Regions from separate parts of the Blautia producta genome, predicted to be linked through region 3. Evidence: a T-box and tRNA genes for the amino acid it is inferred to sense, from the RefSeq annotation. Region 3 holds a T-box; the other regions hold tRNA genes.
What was found. A T-box is a leader RNA that pairs with one kind of tRNA and senses whether it is charged. The one in region 3 lies ahead of thrS (threonine--tRNA ligase), so its partner is inferred to be a tRNA-Thr.
Positions count from the first base shown of each region.

Region 1 (6,159 bases), 440 kb from region 3:
TGGGAATCCGTCTGGGAGGATTTGAACCAAGACTGGAGGATGGGATCAGACATGCGGTGATACTGGAAAAAGAGGGCATAGATTTTATTGATGTGTCCTATGGATTTTCCGGGGAGGATGATCCGAAAGCGCCTGTGGACTTTCCCTATGAGAAATGTATCTATGCAGCGGAGGAGATCAAACGCAGCGTATCGGTGCCTGTTTTTGCGGTAAACGGGATCACAAGTCCTAATATGGCACAGGAGATTCTGGAGCGCACCAATGTGGATATGATCGACATTGCCAGGGGGATCATTGTGAACTATAATTGGGCAAAAGATGCCATGGAGGGCAGGGATACCGGAAAATGTCTGCACTGTAAGCGCTGTCTGTGGTGCGAAGATCCGGATACCTGTGCGGGCAGAAAAGTTCTAAAGAAGAATCTGCGGGGGAAAAAGGAATTTATAGACAATTTATAATTTTTAAGAGTCAGGAAATATCTATTTGTCTGCCATCGTGCTATTATTATTATATCGTAAAAATGAGAGAGGATGATACCACATGAAGACGCAGGTATTGTATAAAAGCAGAACGGGCAATACGGAAAAGCTGGCAAAGGCCATATTTGCAGCAATACCGGGCTCGGATAAGGACATTGCCCGGCTGGACGGGCAGACAGACTATGATATGGCGGACATTTATTTTATCGGATTCTGGACGGACAGAGGGAGTGCCAGTGTAGAAGTGCTGGATTACCTGGGGGCCCTCCAGGGGAAGAAGATTGCATTGTTCGGCACCTGCGGAATGGGTGAGAGCCAGGAATATTTTAAAAAGATAGAAGAGAATATCCGGGTTTTCATAGAGGATGACAACGAATATCTGGGTGCTTTTATGTGCCAGGGCAAGATGCCTATCCAGGTCAGGGAAAAGTATAACCGTATGCGAAACGGTGACAACGGCAGGCAGGTTGACGCTATGATACGGAATTTTGACATGGCTATGCTGCATCCCGACATGGATGACCTGGAGCATGCCCGTGAGTTTGTAGGCAGAATATATGAAACATTAGAGAAGGATGGGATTTGACGATCATGAAAGAAAAATTTGCAAAGTTTATGGCAGGGCGTTACGGCACAGACAGACTGAACCAGTTTATGCTCATTGTGCTTCTTGTCTGTGCTGTCATCAATCTGTTTATCAGAAATGGATATGTTTCCATACTGCTGACTTCCTGGGAGGTTCTTCTGATCGTTTTCATATATATCAGAATGTTTTCAAGGAAGCTCACAAAGCGCTATGCAGAGAACCAGAAGTACCTGGCTGTGGAAAACAAGGTACGCCATTTCTTTGGCCAGAAAAAATATATTCAGCAGCAGAGAAAGGACTATCACATTTATTCCTGTCCAAGCTGCAAGCAGAAGATCCGTATTCCCAAGGGAAAAGGCAAGGTAAGCGTGCGCTGTCCAAAGTGTGGAACGGAATTTGTGAAAAATAGCTGATGCAGACAGCAAAGACCAGATAATGACCAGAGTGTGCCGGAAGGAATTTTCAGGCACACTCTGAGCTGTACAGTATGATACGGACGGAATCATACTGCTGGAACCAGTAAAGCGTAAAAAAGCGTAAAGCCCCGTAAAAGGCTTTACGCTTTTTATGTAAAAGCTGGAAATGAGACTCGAACTCACGACCCCTTCATTACGAGTGAAGTGCTCTACCGACTGAGCTATTCCAGCTTGTGTTACACACAAATGATATTATACACGATTTTGAGAAAAATTCAACTGTTTTTTACAAATTCTGTCTTATGTTTTGTAACAGTTCAGTTAGGTCTGCGCATTTACTGCGCTGACCGTATGAACAGGTAGTGCCAGCAGGCATATTTAGAGTGTGTCGGAAGGGATTTTCAGATACACTCTGGTCAAGAATACCGGAATGGATTATTTGAGAATAAAATGGATGAATTCCCTCTAAATTATTTGTCGGGAATTGACAACGCCGAACATTTGTGCCATTATATACCAGAGATAGTTTAATAAGAGGCGGCTGTGAGGGGACTGAACAGCTGCGATAAGATAAAGAAGGATACGACATGAGTGAGATACGACACCCTCAGGGAAATCCCTCAGATTCTGTTTCGGCAGAGGCGGGGAAAGATAAGTTACTGGAATTAAAGGGGATCAGCAAGAGCTTCGGCACAACAGACGTGCTCAGAGACATTGATCTTTCCATAGAAAGAGGAGAGTTCATCACATTCTTAGGTGCCTCCGGCTGCGGAAAGACCACAACGCTGCGCATTATCGCCGGATTGGAAATGCCTGATAAAGGTCAGGTGATCTTGGAGGGCCGGGATGTGACTGCGCTGGAACCTCATCAGAGAGATGTGAACACAGTGTTTCAGAACTATGCCCTGTTTCCCCATATGAATGTGGAGGCAAACATTGGCTATGGTCTGAGGATACGTAAGGTTCCTAAAAATGAAATTAAGAAAAATGTAAAGAAAATGCTGGATCTTGTTCAGCTCTCAGGCTATGAAAAGCGTATGCCCTCAGAGCTGTCAGGGGGACAGAAGCAGAGAGTTGCTATTGCACGCTCCCTGATCAACAGTCCAAAGTTACTGCTGCTGGACGAGCCTTTAGGCGCACTTGACCTGAAGCTGCGCAGGGCCATGCAGACAGAGCTGAAGCGGCTCCAGAAGAAGCTGGGCATTACCTTCCTGTACATAACCCATGACCAGGAGGAGGCCATCAACATGTCTGACCGCATTGTGGTCATGCGTGACGGACAGTTTGAACAGATCGGTACCCCGGATGAGATCTACAACCGTCCAAAAACCAGCTATGTAGCTGATTTTGTGGGCAATGCCAATATTATCTCCGGTATTGTGGAGAATATAGGTGAGGAACTGACAGATATCCGTGTGAACGACTGTCTCATTTCAGCCGGAACTGTGGATGGACTGAAAAAAGGCAGCAGAGCAGTGGTAGCTGTGAGAAGGGAGAATATCAAAGTTTGCCGTGAGTGCAAAAAAGGGCTTCCGGCAGTGATAACAGATAAATCCTTTAACGCGGGACAGCTCCACATGGCTTTCAGACTGGAGGACGGCAGAGAAGTGGTTGCCAGCCATTATGGCATAGACACAGATCTGACTGTGGATCAGAAGGTCTGTGTGGGATGGGAGCCGGAGCACGCCGTCTTTGTGGATATGGATGAAGGCACACAGGGGGCGTGAGATGGAGAAAAAGAAAAAATCGGGACTGTTTCTGACGGTTGCACCCCTCTATATCTTTACCCTTGTCTTTGTGGCCGGACCACTGGTCTATATGATAGCGCTGAGTTTTGCCACAAACAGCGACGGGTGGGGTACCGTGTGGAAATTTACCCTGGAAAATTATAAGAAGATAGCAGACCCTGTCTATCTAAAAAGCTTTAGCCAATCCTTCCAATTGGCCTTTACCAGTACCATCTGTATTACGCTGCTGGGATATCCCTTCGGATATTTTATGGCAAAGCAGTCAGATAAATGGAAAAAGAGGATCATGCTGCTGGTCATGGTGCCCTTCTGGACCAGCTCTCTGATCCGCATGTATGGGTGGATCATTCTGCTCCAGGCAAAAGGTGTGTTCAACACTCTTTTAATGAAGCTGGGCATTATTCAGGAGCCTCTGAAAATTCTCTATTCCTATCCGGCAGTTGTCATCGGTATGGTGTATGCACTGCTGCCGTTTATGGTGCTCTCCGTGTATTCCAGCGTGGAAAAGATGGACTGGTCATTAGTGGAGGCCGCAAGGGATCTGGGTGCCAGCCGCCCAATGGCATTTTTGACGGTAACCCTGAAGCTGACGCTGCCGGGACTTCTGACCGGTGTGATCCTTTCCTTTGTGCCGTCTATGGGCCTGTTCTTTATCGCGGACATTCTGGGCGGTAATAAAATTGTTCTGGTGGGAAGCGTGATCCAGGATCAGCTCACAAGAGGAAGCAATTGGCCATTTGCAGCAGCCCTCGCAGTGGTGCTCATGGCTCTTACTTCCATTATGATTTATCTGTACAGGAAAATCACCCACGTGAAAGATTTGGAGGGATTCTTTTGAGAAAAAAACATAAGCTGTCAGGCATTTATCTGGCTGTTCTGCTGCTCATTATGTATCTCCCCATTGTGATGGTGGTGATATTTTCTTTTAATGAGTCCAAGCTGACAGCCAGCTTTACAGGATTTTCTTTGAAATGGTATGAAACACTCTGGCACGACAGAGATATAAAGGAGGCGCTGTTCAACAGCATACTTCTGGGTGTCATAAGCTGCGCCATCTCTGCGGTCATCGGAACTTTAGGTGCCGTTGGTATGGCACGGGCGGATTATAAGACGAAAGGCATGATGGAATATCTTTCCACAGTCCCTATCATGATACCGGAGATCATTCTCGGTATGGTATTTCTTGCCTTTTTCTCCTTATTAAACCTGCCTTTTGGTATGACAACCTTGGTAATTGCGCATACTACCTTTTGTATTCCCTATATATTTATGATGGTGAAGGCAAGGCTTGTGGGAATTGACAGGTCGTTAGAGGAGGCGGCCCGGGATCTGGGAGCATCTCAGATACGGACGTTCTTTGATATCACACTCCCGTTGATCATGCCTGCGGTTCTGTCGGGAAGCCTGCTTGCCTTTGCCATGTCTTTTGATGATGTGGTCATCAGTATTTTTGTAAACGGTCCAAGGCTCAATACACTTCCGGTAAAGGTCTATACCCAGTTAAAGACAGGGGTTACCCCGGAGATCAATGCGCTTTGTACCATAATCCTAGTGGCTATCGTTCTGGTTCTTGGCATCTCTTCTTTGGTACAGAAGAGGCAGGAACACAGGCGGGGAGAACTTTCAGAAAGATGAGGTAAAAATATGAAGAGAAGATTAGCAGCTCTTACACTGTGTTTTGCGATGGCGGCTTCCATGCTTGCCGGATGCGGCGAAAAAGAGGAAGACGACAACAAAGAACTGGTACTCTACACCTGGGAGGGTCTGTTCCCCCAGGAAGTCCTGGATGGTTTTGAGAAAGAGACAGGGATCAAGATCATCAGCTCCAACTTTGACACGAATGAAACCATGCTGGAAAAGATCCAGCAGACAGACGGAAAAGACTATGATATTGTTGTGGGCGATGACTATATCATTGAACAGATCGTAAAGAACGGCCTTGCAAAAAAACTGGACAAAACACAGATCGGCAATTTTAACAACATCAATCCACTGTATCAGAGCCAGTTTTATGATCCGGACAATGAATATACAGTTCCCCACGGAGCTGGTATCCCCCTGATCGTATATGATCCGGAGCAGGTTGATTTTGAGATCAAGGGCTACGAGGATCTGTGGAATCCAAAGCTTGAGGACAAGATCGCTATGATCGGCAGTTACCGTGCCGTCAACGGATTTGTACTTCAGACCATGGGGAAATCCATGAATGAGGAAGATGTATCTGTCATTGAGCAGGCCGGTGAGAAATTAAAAGAACTGGCACCAAACATCCGTATGATCCAGGACAGTGATACACAGAATGCACTGCTGAACGGCGAGGCAAGTGTTGCTTATCTCTATACATCCCAGGTGACAGCAGCCCTTGCGGAAAATCCGGACCTGAAGGTGGTCTATCCTGAAGAGGGGCTGGGATTCGGCATCATGAATCTGTTTATTCCCAAAAACGCGCCGGATGAGCTGAACGCGTATAAATTCCTGGACTACATTTTAGAGCCGGAGACAGCGGCAAAATGTTTTGATGCTCTTGGCTATTACTGTACCACAAAGGCTGCTGACGACCTGGTAAATCCGAACCTGGTAGTGCCTGATTCTGTGACAAAGGGTGAGATCGTACAGAATGTGAGCGCAGAGGCCAATGAGGCGTATGAGAAAAACTGGACAGAATTCAAAGCGGCATGTGACTAAGAAGGGAGGAGGTACATACAATGCAGACAAAAGTGACAAGAGAAGAAGCGTTAAAGCTTCTGAAAAAATACAACAAAGAGGAATTCCATATCCTGCATGCGCTGACTGTGGAAGGCGTTATGCGTTGGTATGCCGAAGAGGTGGGGTATGGCCATGAGGCGGAGTTCTGGGCATTGGTGGGCCTGCTTCACGATGTAGATTTTGAACAGTATCCCGAGGAGCACTGCAAAAAAGCACCGGAGCTT
Region 1 is NZ_CP136422.1:3,982,615-3,988,773, reverse strand. It holds gene BLCOC_RS17955 (oxidoreductase) at 1-458, shown strand, start outside; gene bilS (flavodoxin family protein BilS) at 541-1,065, shown strand; gene BLCOC_RS17945 (zinc ribbon domain-containing protein) at 1,071-1,478, shown strand; tRNA gene BLCOC_RS17940 (tRNA-Thr) at 1,640-1,712, opposite strand; gene BLCOC_RS17935 (ABC transporter ATP-binding protein) at 2,069-3,208, shown strand; gene BLCOC_RS17930 (ABC transporter permease) at 3,210-4,067, shown strand; gene BLCOC_RS17925 (ABC transporter permease) at 4,064-4,864, shown strand; gene BLCOC_RS17920 (polyamine ABC transporter substrate-binding protein) at 4,874-5,914, shown strand; gene BLCOC_RS17915 (hydrolase) at 5,935-6,159, shown strand, end outside.
Region 1: it encodes a tRNA-Thr, which carries the amino acid that the T-box ahead of thrS (threonine--tRNA ligase) is inferred to sense. The anticodon was not compared.

Region 2 (6,159 bases), 2.4 Mb from region 3:
TTGCCGCCCTGCAAGTGGAATATACCGCGCTCCAAGAGCAGAAAGAAGCCCTATACGCCGACTACGGCAGGCTGAAAAAGCAAGTCAAGGAATACGACGTTATCAAGCGGAACATTGACAGCATTTTGCGTCAGGACAGAGAGCCGGAACGTGGCAGGGAAACAGAATTATAACAGGCATTGCGATTGAAATGTTTACATTTCCAAGGTATAATAAAACATATAACACGTAAGCAAGAGCATTACTTTTAGATAAGGTGGAACTATGTATAAAGACGTACTAAACGAAGATTTTATTGAACAATATAAATCTTATCATATGACATTGTTTAGAGAGCTAAATATTATGCTATTCGATGTTGCTTTTTTGAAAGAGTGTATATCACATAACGATACACAACCTCGTATGATATTGGACACGGATATTATAATATCGTATTTATTTAAGAACAATTTTGAACATTTGATATTGAAAACATACCGAATAATGTTTGACAACGGGACTGATGTCCTTACAATAGATACTTTTATAAGCAGAGTAATTCAAAATTTAAGTAATGTAGAATTTAAGTCAGAGTTACGTAGCCATATTTCAAGCTCATGTTGGAAATCGGACAGTATCAAAGCTACAAAACTTCGCTTAAAAGACGCTCTGGGAGAGTTTCGAGATAAAGCCATAGCCCATAAATTGACAAAAGAAATGAAAGAGCTATCTGTTAATTTAGAGGATATTGAGCAGCTATTAAATGCTGCGATTGATATATTTGAAATGCTTTCGTTTTATCCGATTGATTTTTACAAATACAAAATATCAGAGTATTCATTTGTAGGTGAACGTCTAACTGTTCAAGAAAAAAGCAAGCAATTATTAGATTTACTTGTTCTTTCATCAAATTGTATTAGCCATATAGATGTTCAATATAAAGACTACCAAGACGAAACTGTGATAGAGCAAGTTCAAAATAAAATCAATCAATATAATGCGAAAAAGGACCAAGAAGAAAAGTGTTCAAAACTATTAGCGGATAGTGAAATCGGAACATTTCCCCAAATATTGCTTTTGGAATTAGATGATTTCAAAAATGAGTTGTTGAAGCGCCAAACAATATCAGATTGTGAAATATTAGTAATTGTTAATCACCTAATGGAAAAGTTTTCAGCTAATGCAGAGCATGATAGGGTTGCGGCATACAATCTATCAAAACTAAATAGCTGTATTGAACAAGTAAGAAAAGCGGCTAAAAAATCCCTACATATGGACGTAAAGAAATAAAGCATTTGCAGAACATAAAAAACGGGGCGCGGCAGCCAACGAAGGGCCACCGCGCCCCATATTTTGTGGGTGCAGTTTTGAAGTGCCTGTTACGCTCTAAAACAGCGTTTTAGAGCAATTAGGTATAAATCCCCTTGCCGCGTCAAAATAGTGTCTGTAAAGCCGCATAATACAAGGCTTTTTTCGGCTCTACTGCGTAACATGAGGGCATGAAAAAAGCGGCGTTCCTTTTCTCCCCGGTGGGGATTGAGAAACGCCGCCTGTGCGGGTCGTTATTCTTTTTCATCAGCGATAATGTCCTGCATGACTTCGCCAAAGTCTGCCGTAAAGGAAAAGATGAAGTATTCCAATACGTCGGGGTCTGCGTCCATTGGCTCGGCTTCCTCGGAAAAGCGCAAGCCCATAAGCCCGTAAAGCAGCTTAATGATTTTGAATAGCTTTTCCCGGTCGGCGGGGGTGTTCATGGTTACGAGTACGTCCGTCAGGCGGTTTACGGTTTCCATGTCGCCGCCCGTCGTTACCCATACCATTTCTGCGAATGGCTGCGTGATTGCCCCGGCGACAAGGTTTATCTTATCCTTGCTGATTTCGCCGGACGGGGTTATAATACCCTTGTCTAAAAGTACGTTATTCATGTCGTCCTCCTTTATTTTTGTGGTGCTAAAATGGTGCCCGGTCTTACAAAACCACCTTGTACGGAGATACGGCAAGATAAATGAAGATATGCGGAAAACCTTGATTTTAAGCCATTTTCTCATGGTGTCATAAACATTTATGAGGGCTTATAAGAAGATTTCCATCTATCAAATCAATAAAAAATAAAGCCATTGGGTATGGAATGCCCTGTGCGGTGCGGAATTCAGACATCGCACAGGGAACAGTAACCGGATACGACAAAAAAATAAAAAAGTTTTCAAAAATATCTTGACATTTGACACAACTTTTGTTAGAATTCTTAATTGTGATGACGAACTACACAGGACATCACAAGGAATGCTGCCTTGGCTCAGTTGGTAGAGCGTCGCCTTGGTAAGGCGGAGGTCGGCGGTTCAAATCCGCTAGGCAGCTCGATGGAAACCCTTGAATTTTCAAGGGTTTTTTGTTGTTTTAAGGGAGAGAAAAACCGTCCGGGGAGGGCGGAGTATTTGGAGAGGTGGTATGTGTTGAAAAATTTTAACAAGCTGGTGCGGGATAAAATTCCGGATATCATAAGAGAAGACGGCGGACAGCCACGGACGGAAATTCTGTCAGCGGCATCGTATATCTCTGAGCTTGACAAAAAGCTTGACGAGGAAATTGCGGAATATCAGGAGAGTAAGGAACTGGAAGAACTGGCGGACGTGGTAGAGGTTATCTACGCAATTTGTGAAGCCAGGGGATATACCGTTGAAAAGCTGCATGCTGTCAGGGAAGAAAAACGCCGGCGGCGAGGCGGGTTTGAGAAAAAGATTTTATTGGTTTCAAAAGATTAAAATTGGATTATAGGAATACCCTTTATGAGTTTGCATTCATCATAAAGGGTATTTTTTTGTGCCTGGGTAACGATTCGGCGGCCGGGGATTTATTTTATACCTCTTTTCTTTGCAGTAGAAAGCAGCGAAGACGGAGTTTAAAAGAGAATGTTGAGAAAAAAGTTCATGATATGGGCGATTTCAGAAGTCAATAAATATATTGAAATTAAGCATAAACGGATTGAAAATATTGTCTGTGTCAAATGACACAAATGGTAAAAATTGGAAAAATTTTAATATGTAGAAATTTGAGGGGGAAAATTGTGAAATATTTATAATTGACCGCTGTAAATAATTGTGATAATATGCAGATATAAACAAAAAAGTTCATTTTTATGGATGCATCCGAAAATGAATGGTAACTAAATATGAAAAAAAGTTGTGTCATATGACACAGAGGAGAAGGAAATGAAGAGAAGCGAATATGATCAGATTAAAAAGGAAGGACTGGAACTGATGGAAAAGGCCGGTATCTATCTGACACCGGAAGAAAAGGAAAGGATGGAAGTTACAGATTTTGGTCTGAATGATCCTTATCACGAAGGTCTTATGCTGCATGTTTATGTAAATACAAAAAGATGCTGCGCCAAGGAACTGCCTATGCTCCCCGGACAAATCTGTGCAGAACACAGACATCCGCCCCTTGGACCGGACAATCCGGGTAAAGAAGAGACCTTCCGCTGCCGTTACGGAGAAGTATATGTACATGTTCCCGGAGAGCCAACCCAGACTCCCAAGGCAACGATTCCGGAGGGAAAGGAAGACGTATATACTGTTTGGCATGAAATTGTACTGAAGCAGGGGGAACAGTATACCCTGGTACCGAATACGAAGCACTGGTTCCAGGCCGGGCCGGAGGGTGCAGTGGTCTCAGAGTTTTCATCATACAGTGATGACGGCACGGATGTCTATACAGATCCTGCGATTTCAAGGTTTACTACAATAGAAGAATAAAAAGCGGGGGCTGTTTATGATCGTACAAAAGCTGGGAGGAACGGATTGGAAATATAGAGATATACAGGAGAAAGAGTGGCATGATGCAAATGTTCCTGGTACCTTGTTTATGGATATGATAAGAGAAGGGAGAATCCAAAATCCTTTTTATCGTTTCCAGGAGAGAGAATTTCAGGAGCTTGCACAAAAGGATTATGAATATGAGCTGCGTTTTGCCGTACAGGAGGATGTGTTTTTCAGAGAAAAACAGTTTTTGGTGTTTGAAGGGATTGATACGATCGCAGACATCTGTCTGAACGGTGTTGAGATTGCCCAGACAGAAAATATGCACCGTACATACCGGCTTCCGGTAAAGGGGATATTACAGGAAGGGGAAAACCTGCTGCATATCACCCTGCATTCGCCGGTGCGTTACATAGAAGAACAGCACAGAAAACACCCCCTGCCTGAGTTTAATACGGCAAGCCCTCATGGTTTTTCACAGATACGGAAAATCCACAGTTCCTTTGGATGGGATGCAGAGCCGAATGTGCCGGATTTGGGAATCTGGAGAGAGGTATACATAGAGGCTTACGACAAGGCGCGTATTTCCCATGTATATACCAGACAGAGACATGAAGAAGGAAAAGTTTTTTTGAAAACAGAGACTTTGGTGGACACGGTATGTGGGAGAGAGGCAGACGTAAGTATAATTTTATATGATCCGGAAGGGACAGAAATATCCAGAAAACAGACAAAATGCATAGAATTTCTGTCGGAAGCCTGGATAGAGATTGAGAATCCTCAAATCTGGTGGCCTAACGGGTATGGAGATCAACCGCTTTATGAAATCTGTGTCAAAATGCAGTGCGGGGAAGAGCGGGATGAGAAACGTTTTTCTGTGGGCCTTCGCACGATGGAGGTGAGAAGGGAAAAAGATGCCTTTGGAGAAAGCTTTGCCTTTTATGTAAATGGTGTTCCTGTATTTGCAAAAGGAGGAAGCTATACTCCCCCGGATAAATTCCTGACAGCCTGCAGGGGACAGCGTCACGAGGAGTTGATCCGTCTTTGTAAGGAGGCTAATTATAATTGTATCCGCATATGGGGTGGGGCGGTATATCCTGACGATGAATTATATGATTTGTGTGACAGGAACGGAATTTTAATCTGGCAGGATCTGATGTTTGCCTGTGCATTATATCCCTCTGACGAGGCGTTTTTGGAAAGCATCAGGGAAGAAGTGAGAGACAATGTGATCAGACTTCGGAATCATGCATGCCTTGTGCTCTGGTGCGGGAATAACGAAAATGAGTGGTTTCATGACTATGAGCATCATGCAGAGGGGCTGACTCAGGAACTGAGAATGAAGAACCTGCAGCAGTATGAAGTGCATCTGGCTGAAGTGGTCAGGAAATATGACCCGGACAGGCTGTTCTGGCCCAGTTCTCCATCCAGTGGGGGAGGGTATTACGACCCGAATGGATATGAAAAAGGGGATGTGCATTGCTGGTATGTCTGGTATCTGCCTGCAAAACCCTATACTTTTTACCGAGACTGTACAGGAAGATTCATCAGCGAATTCGGGTTGGAATCCTTCCAGAATTATAAGACGCTTTGTAATTATTTGGATCCGGAAGACATGAGCCCCAATTCAGAAGTGATGGATTACATGCAGCGGTGCAGTGACAATTACTGCAATATGGGGAATGGAAAGATCATGAACTATATTTTCCAGGAGGTTCAGACACCCCAGAGCTTTAAGGAATATATTTTTGCGTCCCAGTACGCCCAGGCTGAAGGTATAAAATACGGAACCTGCCATTTCAGAAGCATGAAACCAAGGTGTATGGGGGCTCTCTACTGGCAGATCGTAGACTGTTTTCCAGGCACAAGCTGGTCCGGCATTGATTACGAATACCGTTTGAAAGTTCTGCATTATTATGCAAGACGCTTTTTCAAACAGGTCATTCTGTGTGTGAGAGAGGACCGGTTTGAATCACGCAGGCTGGAGATATTGGCGGTAAACGATGATCCGGAAGGATTTGCGTCAAAGCTTTCCTGGTCCTTGAGAGATGCTGCCGGCCATGTAGTTAAGAATGGGGAAAAAACTATGCAGATCCCAGCCTCTTCCTCCACTGTCATTCAGGAGATGGACTGGTCAGAGGAGATCAAAGAGGAGGATAGGAAAAAATATTATCTGGAACTATTTTTATACGGTCAAAATGATGAGATGATTGCTGAGGAGACTTACCTGTTTGTAAAACCTAAACATTTTCAGTTTATGCATCCGGAATTTATGGTGGATGTACAGAATCAAAGGGAAAAGTATATCTTAAATATTCAGACTACTTGTTTTGCTAAATGTATAAAAATGGATTTAGAGGATAATGATTGTGAGTTTTCGGATAACTGTTTTGACCTTTCGCCGGGAAGAACAAAAACA
Region 2 is NZ_CP136422.1:2,038,347-2,044,505, forward strand. It holds partial or broken gene BLCOC_RS08965 (relaxase/mobilization nuclease) at 1-173, shown strand, start outside; gene BLCOC_RS08970 (hypothetical protein) at 265-1,272, shown strand; gene BLCOC_RS08975 (hypothetical protein) at 1,545-1,907, opposite strand; tRNA gene BLCOC_RS08980 (tRNA-Thr) at 2,268-2,340, shown strand; gene BLCOC_RS08985 (nucleoside triphosphate pyrophosphohydrolase) at 2,436-2,744, shown strand; gene BLCOC_RS08990 (D-lyxose/D-mannose family sugar isomerase) at 3,192-3,737, shown strand; gene BLCOC_RS08995 (beta-mannosidase) at 3,754-6,159, shown strand, end outside.
Region 2: it encodes a tRNA-Thr, which carries the amino acid that the T-box ahead of thrS (threonine--tRNA ligase) is inferred to sense. The anticodon was not compared.

Region 3 (6,159 bases):
ACGTGGGAGAGGATTCTCCGATCCCCAATGTAAACGGCATGCGTACAGATGTGGTGGAAGCCCTGAAGGAAATGAAGATTCCGGTTCTGCGCTGGCCGGGCGGATGTTTTGCGGATGAGTATCACTGGAAAGATGGGATCGGCCCGAAAGAGAGCCGGAAGAAGATCATCAACACCCATTGGGGTGGTGTTGTGGAGGATAACAGCTTTGGAACCCATGAGTTTTTTGAACTGTGCCGTCAGCTTGGCTGTGAGGCCTATGTAAACGGAAATGTGGGGAGCGGAACTGTACAGGAAATGTCAGAGTGGGTGGAATATATGACCTTTGACGGCGTTTCTCCTATGGCTGATCTGAGGAAGGAAAACGGGCACGAGGATTCCTGGGATGTGGCCTTCTTTGGTGTGGGAAATGAAAACTGGGGATGCGGGGGAAATATGACACCGGAATACTACGGCAATGAGTACCGCCGTTACCAGACTTACGTAAGGGATTATAAGTCAGACAAAAAGATCTACAAAATTGCCTGCGGTGCCAATGTGGATGATTATGAGTGGACAGAGGGCGTTATGCACACCTGCTTCCGCCACAGCCAGCCTTTCCAGCATGGATTTATGGATGGTCTTTCTCTGCATTATTATACACATCCGGAGGGATGGGACATCAAGGGAAGCGCTACGGATTTTGACGATAAGGCCTGGTATAAGACACTGAGCAAGACTCTTTATATGGAAGAGCTGATCAACCGCCACGGAGCCATTATGGACAAGTACGACCCGGAAAAGAAAATCGGTATGATCGTGGATGAGTGGGGCACCTGGTTTACAGTTGAACCCGGTACAAATCCGGGCTTCCTCTATCAGCAGAACACCATGAGGGATGCGTTGGTAGCCGGAATCAACCTGAACATCTTCAACAAACACAGCGACCGTGTCCACATGGCCAATCTGGCCCAGTTGGTAAATGTCCTTCAGTCCGTCATCCTCACAGAAGGGGAGAAGATGCTGTTGACACCCACTTACCATGTATTTAATATGTACAAATACCATCAGGACGCAGAACTTCTGGACAGCCATATGGACACAGAGAGAATCGGTGTGGATGAGGAGTATCAGGTGCCGAACCTGACGGAATCTGTATCAGTAGACGCTGAAGGTGTGATGCACATCACCATCACGAATCTTTCCCTGGAAGAAGCGTATGAGGTGGATGCGCTGATCCTGGAAAAACCTGTGACAGAGGTAAAAGGAGAAATCCTGGCAGAAGAGATGCATGCCATGAATACCTTCGATGAGCCGGAAAATGTAAAGGTGAAGGAATTTAAGAATGTGAAGATCACAGACAAAGGAATTGCATTTACTGTACCTGCGTGCAGTGTACTGCATCTGGCAGTGAAATAAATACCTGCAAAGCTGGGGAAACAAAAAAACCAGCCGAGCCGGCCAATGATCAAAGCCGGACTGTCAGCTTACCGCCGACAGCCCGGCTTTTTGTCAGCCCCGGAAATCATCCTGCGTTTCTTTTTCAGGCCAGTAGGCTGAAATATACAATTACAATAAGACCCAATATAATACGGTAAACGCCGAATATTTTAAAATCATGTTTTCTGATATAACTGAGGAGCATACGGATGGCAAACACCGATACAACGAAGGACACCAGTGTTCCAATTATCAGAAGAATCCAATCCGACCCGGAAAACATTCCGGTTTTTAAAAAATATTTCAGCAGCTTCAGTCCGCTGGCGCCTGCCATGACCGGAATAGCCAGGAAAAAGGAAAATTCACTTGCCACATACCGAGAGCAGCCCAGGATGACAGCGCCCAGGATAGTGGCGCCGCTTCTGGAAGTCCCGGGAATTGCTGCCAATACCTGAAAACAGCCTATGAAAAAAGCTGTCTGATAGGTAAGGGCCTCTAAAGTTTCCATTTTCGGCTGTCTTTTTCTGTTTTCAATGACAAGAAAAGCGATACCGTACAGGATCAAAGTGGCAGCGATCACATATACACTGGACAGGTAGTCCTCCAGGATCATGTCAAGAGGCAGGCCGGCGATCACAATGGGAATACATCCCACAACAACTTTTTTCCACAGCGCAAAGGTCTCCTGTTTTTCGGAGGCGCTTTTCTTTGGAGAAAAGGGGTTGAGCTTGTGGAAAAACAGGACCAGAACAGCCAGTATGGAGCCGAACTGGATCACCACTTTGAAAACCTCAAAAAATTCCGGTGTGGAGGTCATGGGCCAGATATTGTCAAACAAGATCAAATGCCCTGTGCTGCTTATTGGCAGCCATTCTGTGATACCCTGGATGATGCCCAGAATGACTGCCTTTAAGATTTCAATCAAATCCATAAATAGCTTTTCCTTTCTGTAGTGAAATCCTTAGTGGGGCAGCTTTATTTGTCGTTCTGTATCTCAATTTTGCGGATTTCTTTTGTTCGGATCTCCTTACAGATATCCTCAATGAAATCCTGCAGAGACTTCTGACCCTCATCGCCCAGGAAACGGCTTCTGACTGCCACTTTTTCTTCCGCTTCTTCTTTTTCTCCCACAACGATCATGTAAGGAACCTTTGAAAGCCGCGCCTCACGGATCTTATAGCCGATTTTTTCAGAGCGCTCATCAATGGTGCAGAGGATTCCGTTTTTCCTTAATTCAGCCTCTACCCTGACTGCATAATCCTGGTATTTTTCTGAGATAGGAAGGATGCGGACCTGTTCCGGGCAGAGCCAGGTGGGGAACATACCGGCGTATTTTTCAATGAGCCATGCAAGGGTTCTCTCATAGCAGCCGATTGAAGTTCTGTGTATAATGTACGGGCGGACTTTTTCTCCGTTCTGGTCAATATAGTACATATCAAACTGTTCAGCCAGCAGCGCGTCCCACTGTATGGTGATCATGGTGTCCTCTTTGCCGTATACATTTTTGGCATTGATGTCAACCTTGGGGCCATAGAAGGCGGCTTCTCCCACATCCTCCACAAACGGAACATCCAGTTCCTCTAAAATACTGCGGATGTGCTGCTCAGTCTCTTCCCAGACCTGGGCATCCCCAATGTATTTTTCTGTGTTTTCAGGATCCCATTTTGATAAATGGAAGGTCACATCATCCTGAAGTCCCAGAGTGGTCAGGCATTTCTTGGCAAGCGCCAGGCAGCCTTTGAATTCTTCCACCATCTGATCCGGGCGGACGATCAAATGTCCCTCTGAAATGGTGAACTGGCGGACACGTGTCAGACCGTGCATTTCTCCGGAGTCCTCATTTCTAAAAAGTGTGGAGGTCTCACTGTAGCGAAGGGGAAGATCGCGGTAGGAGCGCTGTTTGGACTTATATACATAATACTGGAAGGGACAGGTCATGGGACGCAGGGCGAACACCTCTTTGTCCGCCTCCTCATCTCCCAGTACGAACATGCCGTCTTTATAGTGATCCCAGTGTCCGGAAATCTTATATAAGTCACTCTTTGCCATAAGAGGAGTTTTGGTACGGATGTATCCCCAGTTGTTATCCTCCTCATCCTCGATCCATCTCTGGAGTGTCTGGATGATCTTGGCGCCTTTGGGCATCAGCAGGGGAAGTCCCTGTCCGATCACATCGACAGTTGTAAATAATTCCATTTCACGTCCCAGTTTGTTGTGGTCGCGTTTTTTTATGTCCTCCAGATGCTGAAGATATTCGTTCAGCTCATCCTTTGTTGCAAATGCGCTTCCGTAAATTCTCTGGAGCATGGTTTTGTTTGAGTCGCCTCTCCAGTAGGCGCCTGAGGAGGAGGTCAGCTTAAAGGCTTTGATCCCCTTTGTATTCATGAGATGAGGGCCTGCGCACAGATCAACGAAATCCCCCTGGGAGTAAAAGGAAATCTCGGCATCCTGGGGAAGATCTGTGATCAATTCCACTTTGTAAGGCTCATCTTTTTCTGTCATGAACTGAATCGCTTCCTCCCTTGGAAGTGTGAAGCGCTCAAGTTTATTTCCCTTTTTGATGATCCGTTTCATCTCTTTTTCCAGCTTGTCAAGATCTTCTCTTGAAAAAGGTTCTGCCTCAAAGTCATAGTAGAAACCAGTGTCAATGGCTGGTCCGATGGCAAGTTTGGCGTTGGGATACAGATTTTTAACGGCTTCCGCCAGGATATGGGAACAGGTATGGCGGACAACTCGGAGTCCTTCCTGATCTCTGGCAGTGAGGATGTTCAGCGTACAGTCCCTGTCAAGAACAGTGCGCAGGTCCACCACCCGGCCGTCCACCTCGCCGGCGCAGGCGGCCCTTGCCAGTCCTTCGCTTATGTCAAAAGCAACGTCAATGATAGATTTGGATTCAGCATATTCTTTTACTGAACCGTCTTTTAATGTGATTTTCATTCTTTTTTCCTCCATAAAAAAACCCTGAACAATCCTTAGACTGTTCAGGGACGATAAACAAGATACCGCGGTTCCACCCTTTTTGTAAATACCACTCATTCAGACGATAACGGTGTCGGCCGGACTTTATTAAAGCCGCTCCAGGGTGGTCTTCAAATGCTTCCCCATAGAATGCTCACACCAAATGCATTCCTCTCTGCATGGATAGACATTTTACTCTTCCTGTCTACGCGTTGGTCTATATGACAGAGTATATCTGTGATCTGTCCGACAGTCTGCAGAAACACTCTGAATCGGTGTTAGCATATCATTTATGGGAGAGAATGTCAAGCCGGGAGTGCAGGATTTTCAGGGGCGCAGATAGCTCTTCATATTTTTCAGTGCGTGTTTTTCCAGGCGGCTGACCTGAGCCTGGGAGATGCCGATTTCCTGGGCAACCTCCATCTGAGTTTTTCCTTCGTAGAATCGCATTTCAATAATGTGTTTTTCCCTGTCATCCAGGCGTTTCATGGCTTCTTTCAGGGAGAGATCTTCAATCCAATTTTCCTCCCTGTTCTTTTTATCACTGATCTGATCCATGACATACAGGGTATCTCCGCCTTCTGTGTATACAGGGTCGTAGAGGCTGACCGGACTTTGGATGGCATCCAGGGCATAGACAATGTCTTCTTTTTCAATGCCGATCTCCTCGGCGATTTCATTGATGGTTGGCTCTTTGAGATTTTTCTTTACGTAATTTTCTTTGGCGTAGATGGCTTTGTATGCCGTATCGCGGAGAGAACGGCTGACACGGATAGAGTTGTTGTCGCGCAGATACCTGCGGATCTCACCGATGATCATGGGAACCGCATAAGTAGAAAATTTCACGTTCAGAGTCGTATCGAAATTGTCAATGGCTTTCATAAGCCCGATGCAGCCAATCTGGAATAAATCATCCACATTTTCATTGCTGGCGGAAAAGCGTTTGATGATACTGAGCACCAGTCTTAAATTTCCCTTGATATATAATTCTCTGGCTTCCGTGTCTCCCTTTTTGATCCGCTCGAAGAGAATATCCTTCTCTTCGTTGGTAAGGACAGGGAGTTTGGAAGTGTTCACACCACATATTTCAACTTTATTAAGTGCCATTGCAAGAATCCTCCTGGAAATTTTAATGTCTAGTAAAATGATTCTCACCTGGTGCGGACAATATACGACAACCCGGAAAATTTAATAAAGTTTTAGCCCTTGACAATTCGGAAAAACAGATGGGATAAATGAAAAAACAGGAGTTGATATCAATAGAAAAAACCCTTGTTTTCAACAAAAAAGTGTTAAAAACAAGGGTTTTTGACTTCATCTAAAGCTCTTCAAACCGCGGTATGGTGATCACTTCCCCGCCCTTCATGGCGGATTCATGGGCACAGATCCCGGTTCCTGTCCAGTAAGCTCCCATGATGTCATCAATGGCCGGCTTCCGTTCCTCCAAGATAGAACGGATGAATTCATGTACCAGGTGGGGATGGGAACCACCGTGTCCGCCGCCCTGCTTGAATGAGAGATGGGTGTTTTCGTTGTTATATACCGTGTTGGTGGTGAAGGATGCGATCTCATCAGGCAGAAGGTATGCATAATCCGGAATCTTGATCCGCTTTTCCAGGATCTCTCCCCCTCTGCTGGATTCTTCTTTCTCTTCATTGAGTATATCTACTCTCTGTAATTCTCCTGTTCTGGTATAAAGGACAGGGTCCTCGTCTGCTAGCTGCTGCCACTCAAAGCTCTTATTCTCACCGTATACACGGAAACACTCAGAATAACTTCTGGC
Region 3 is NZ_CP136422.1:4,422,144-4,428,302, reverse strand. It holds gene BLCOC_RS19935 (alpha-N-arabinofuranosidase) at 1-1,397, shown strand, start outside; gene BLCOC_RS19930 (undecaprenyl-diphosphate phosphatase) at 1,522-2,349, opposite strand; gene thrS (threonine--tRNA ligase) at 2,394-4,355, opposite strand; T-box leader at 4,399-4,593, opposite strand; gene sigG (RNA polymerase sporulation sigma factor SigG) at 4,704-5,483, opposite strand; gene BLCOC_RS19915 (Gfo/Idh/MocA family protein) at 5,695-6,159, opposite strand, start outside.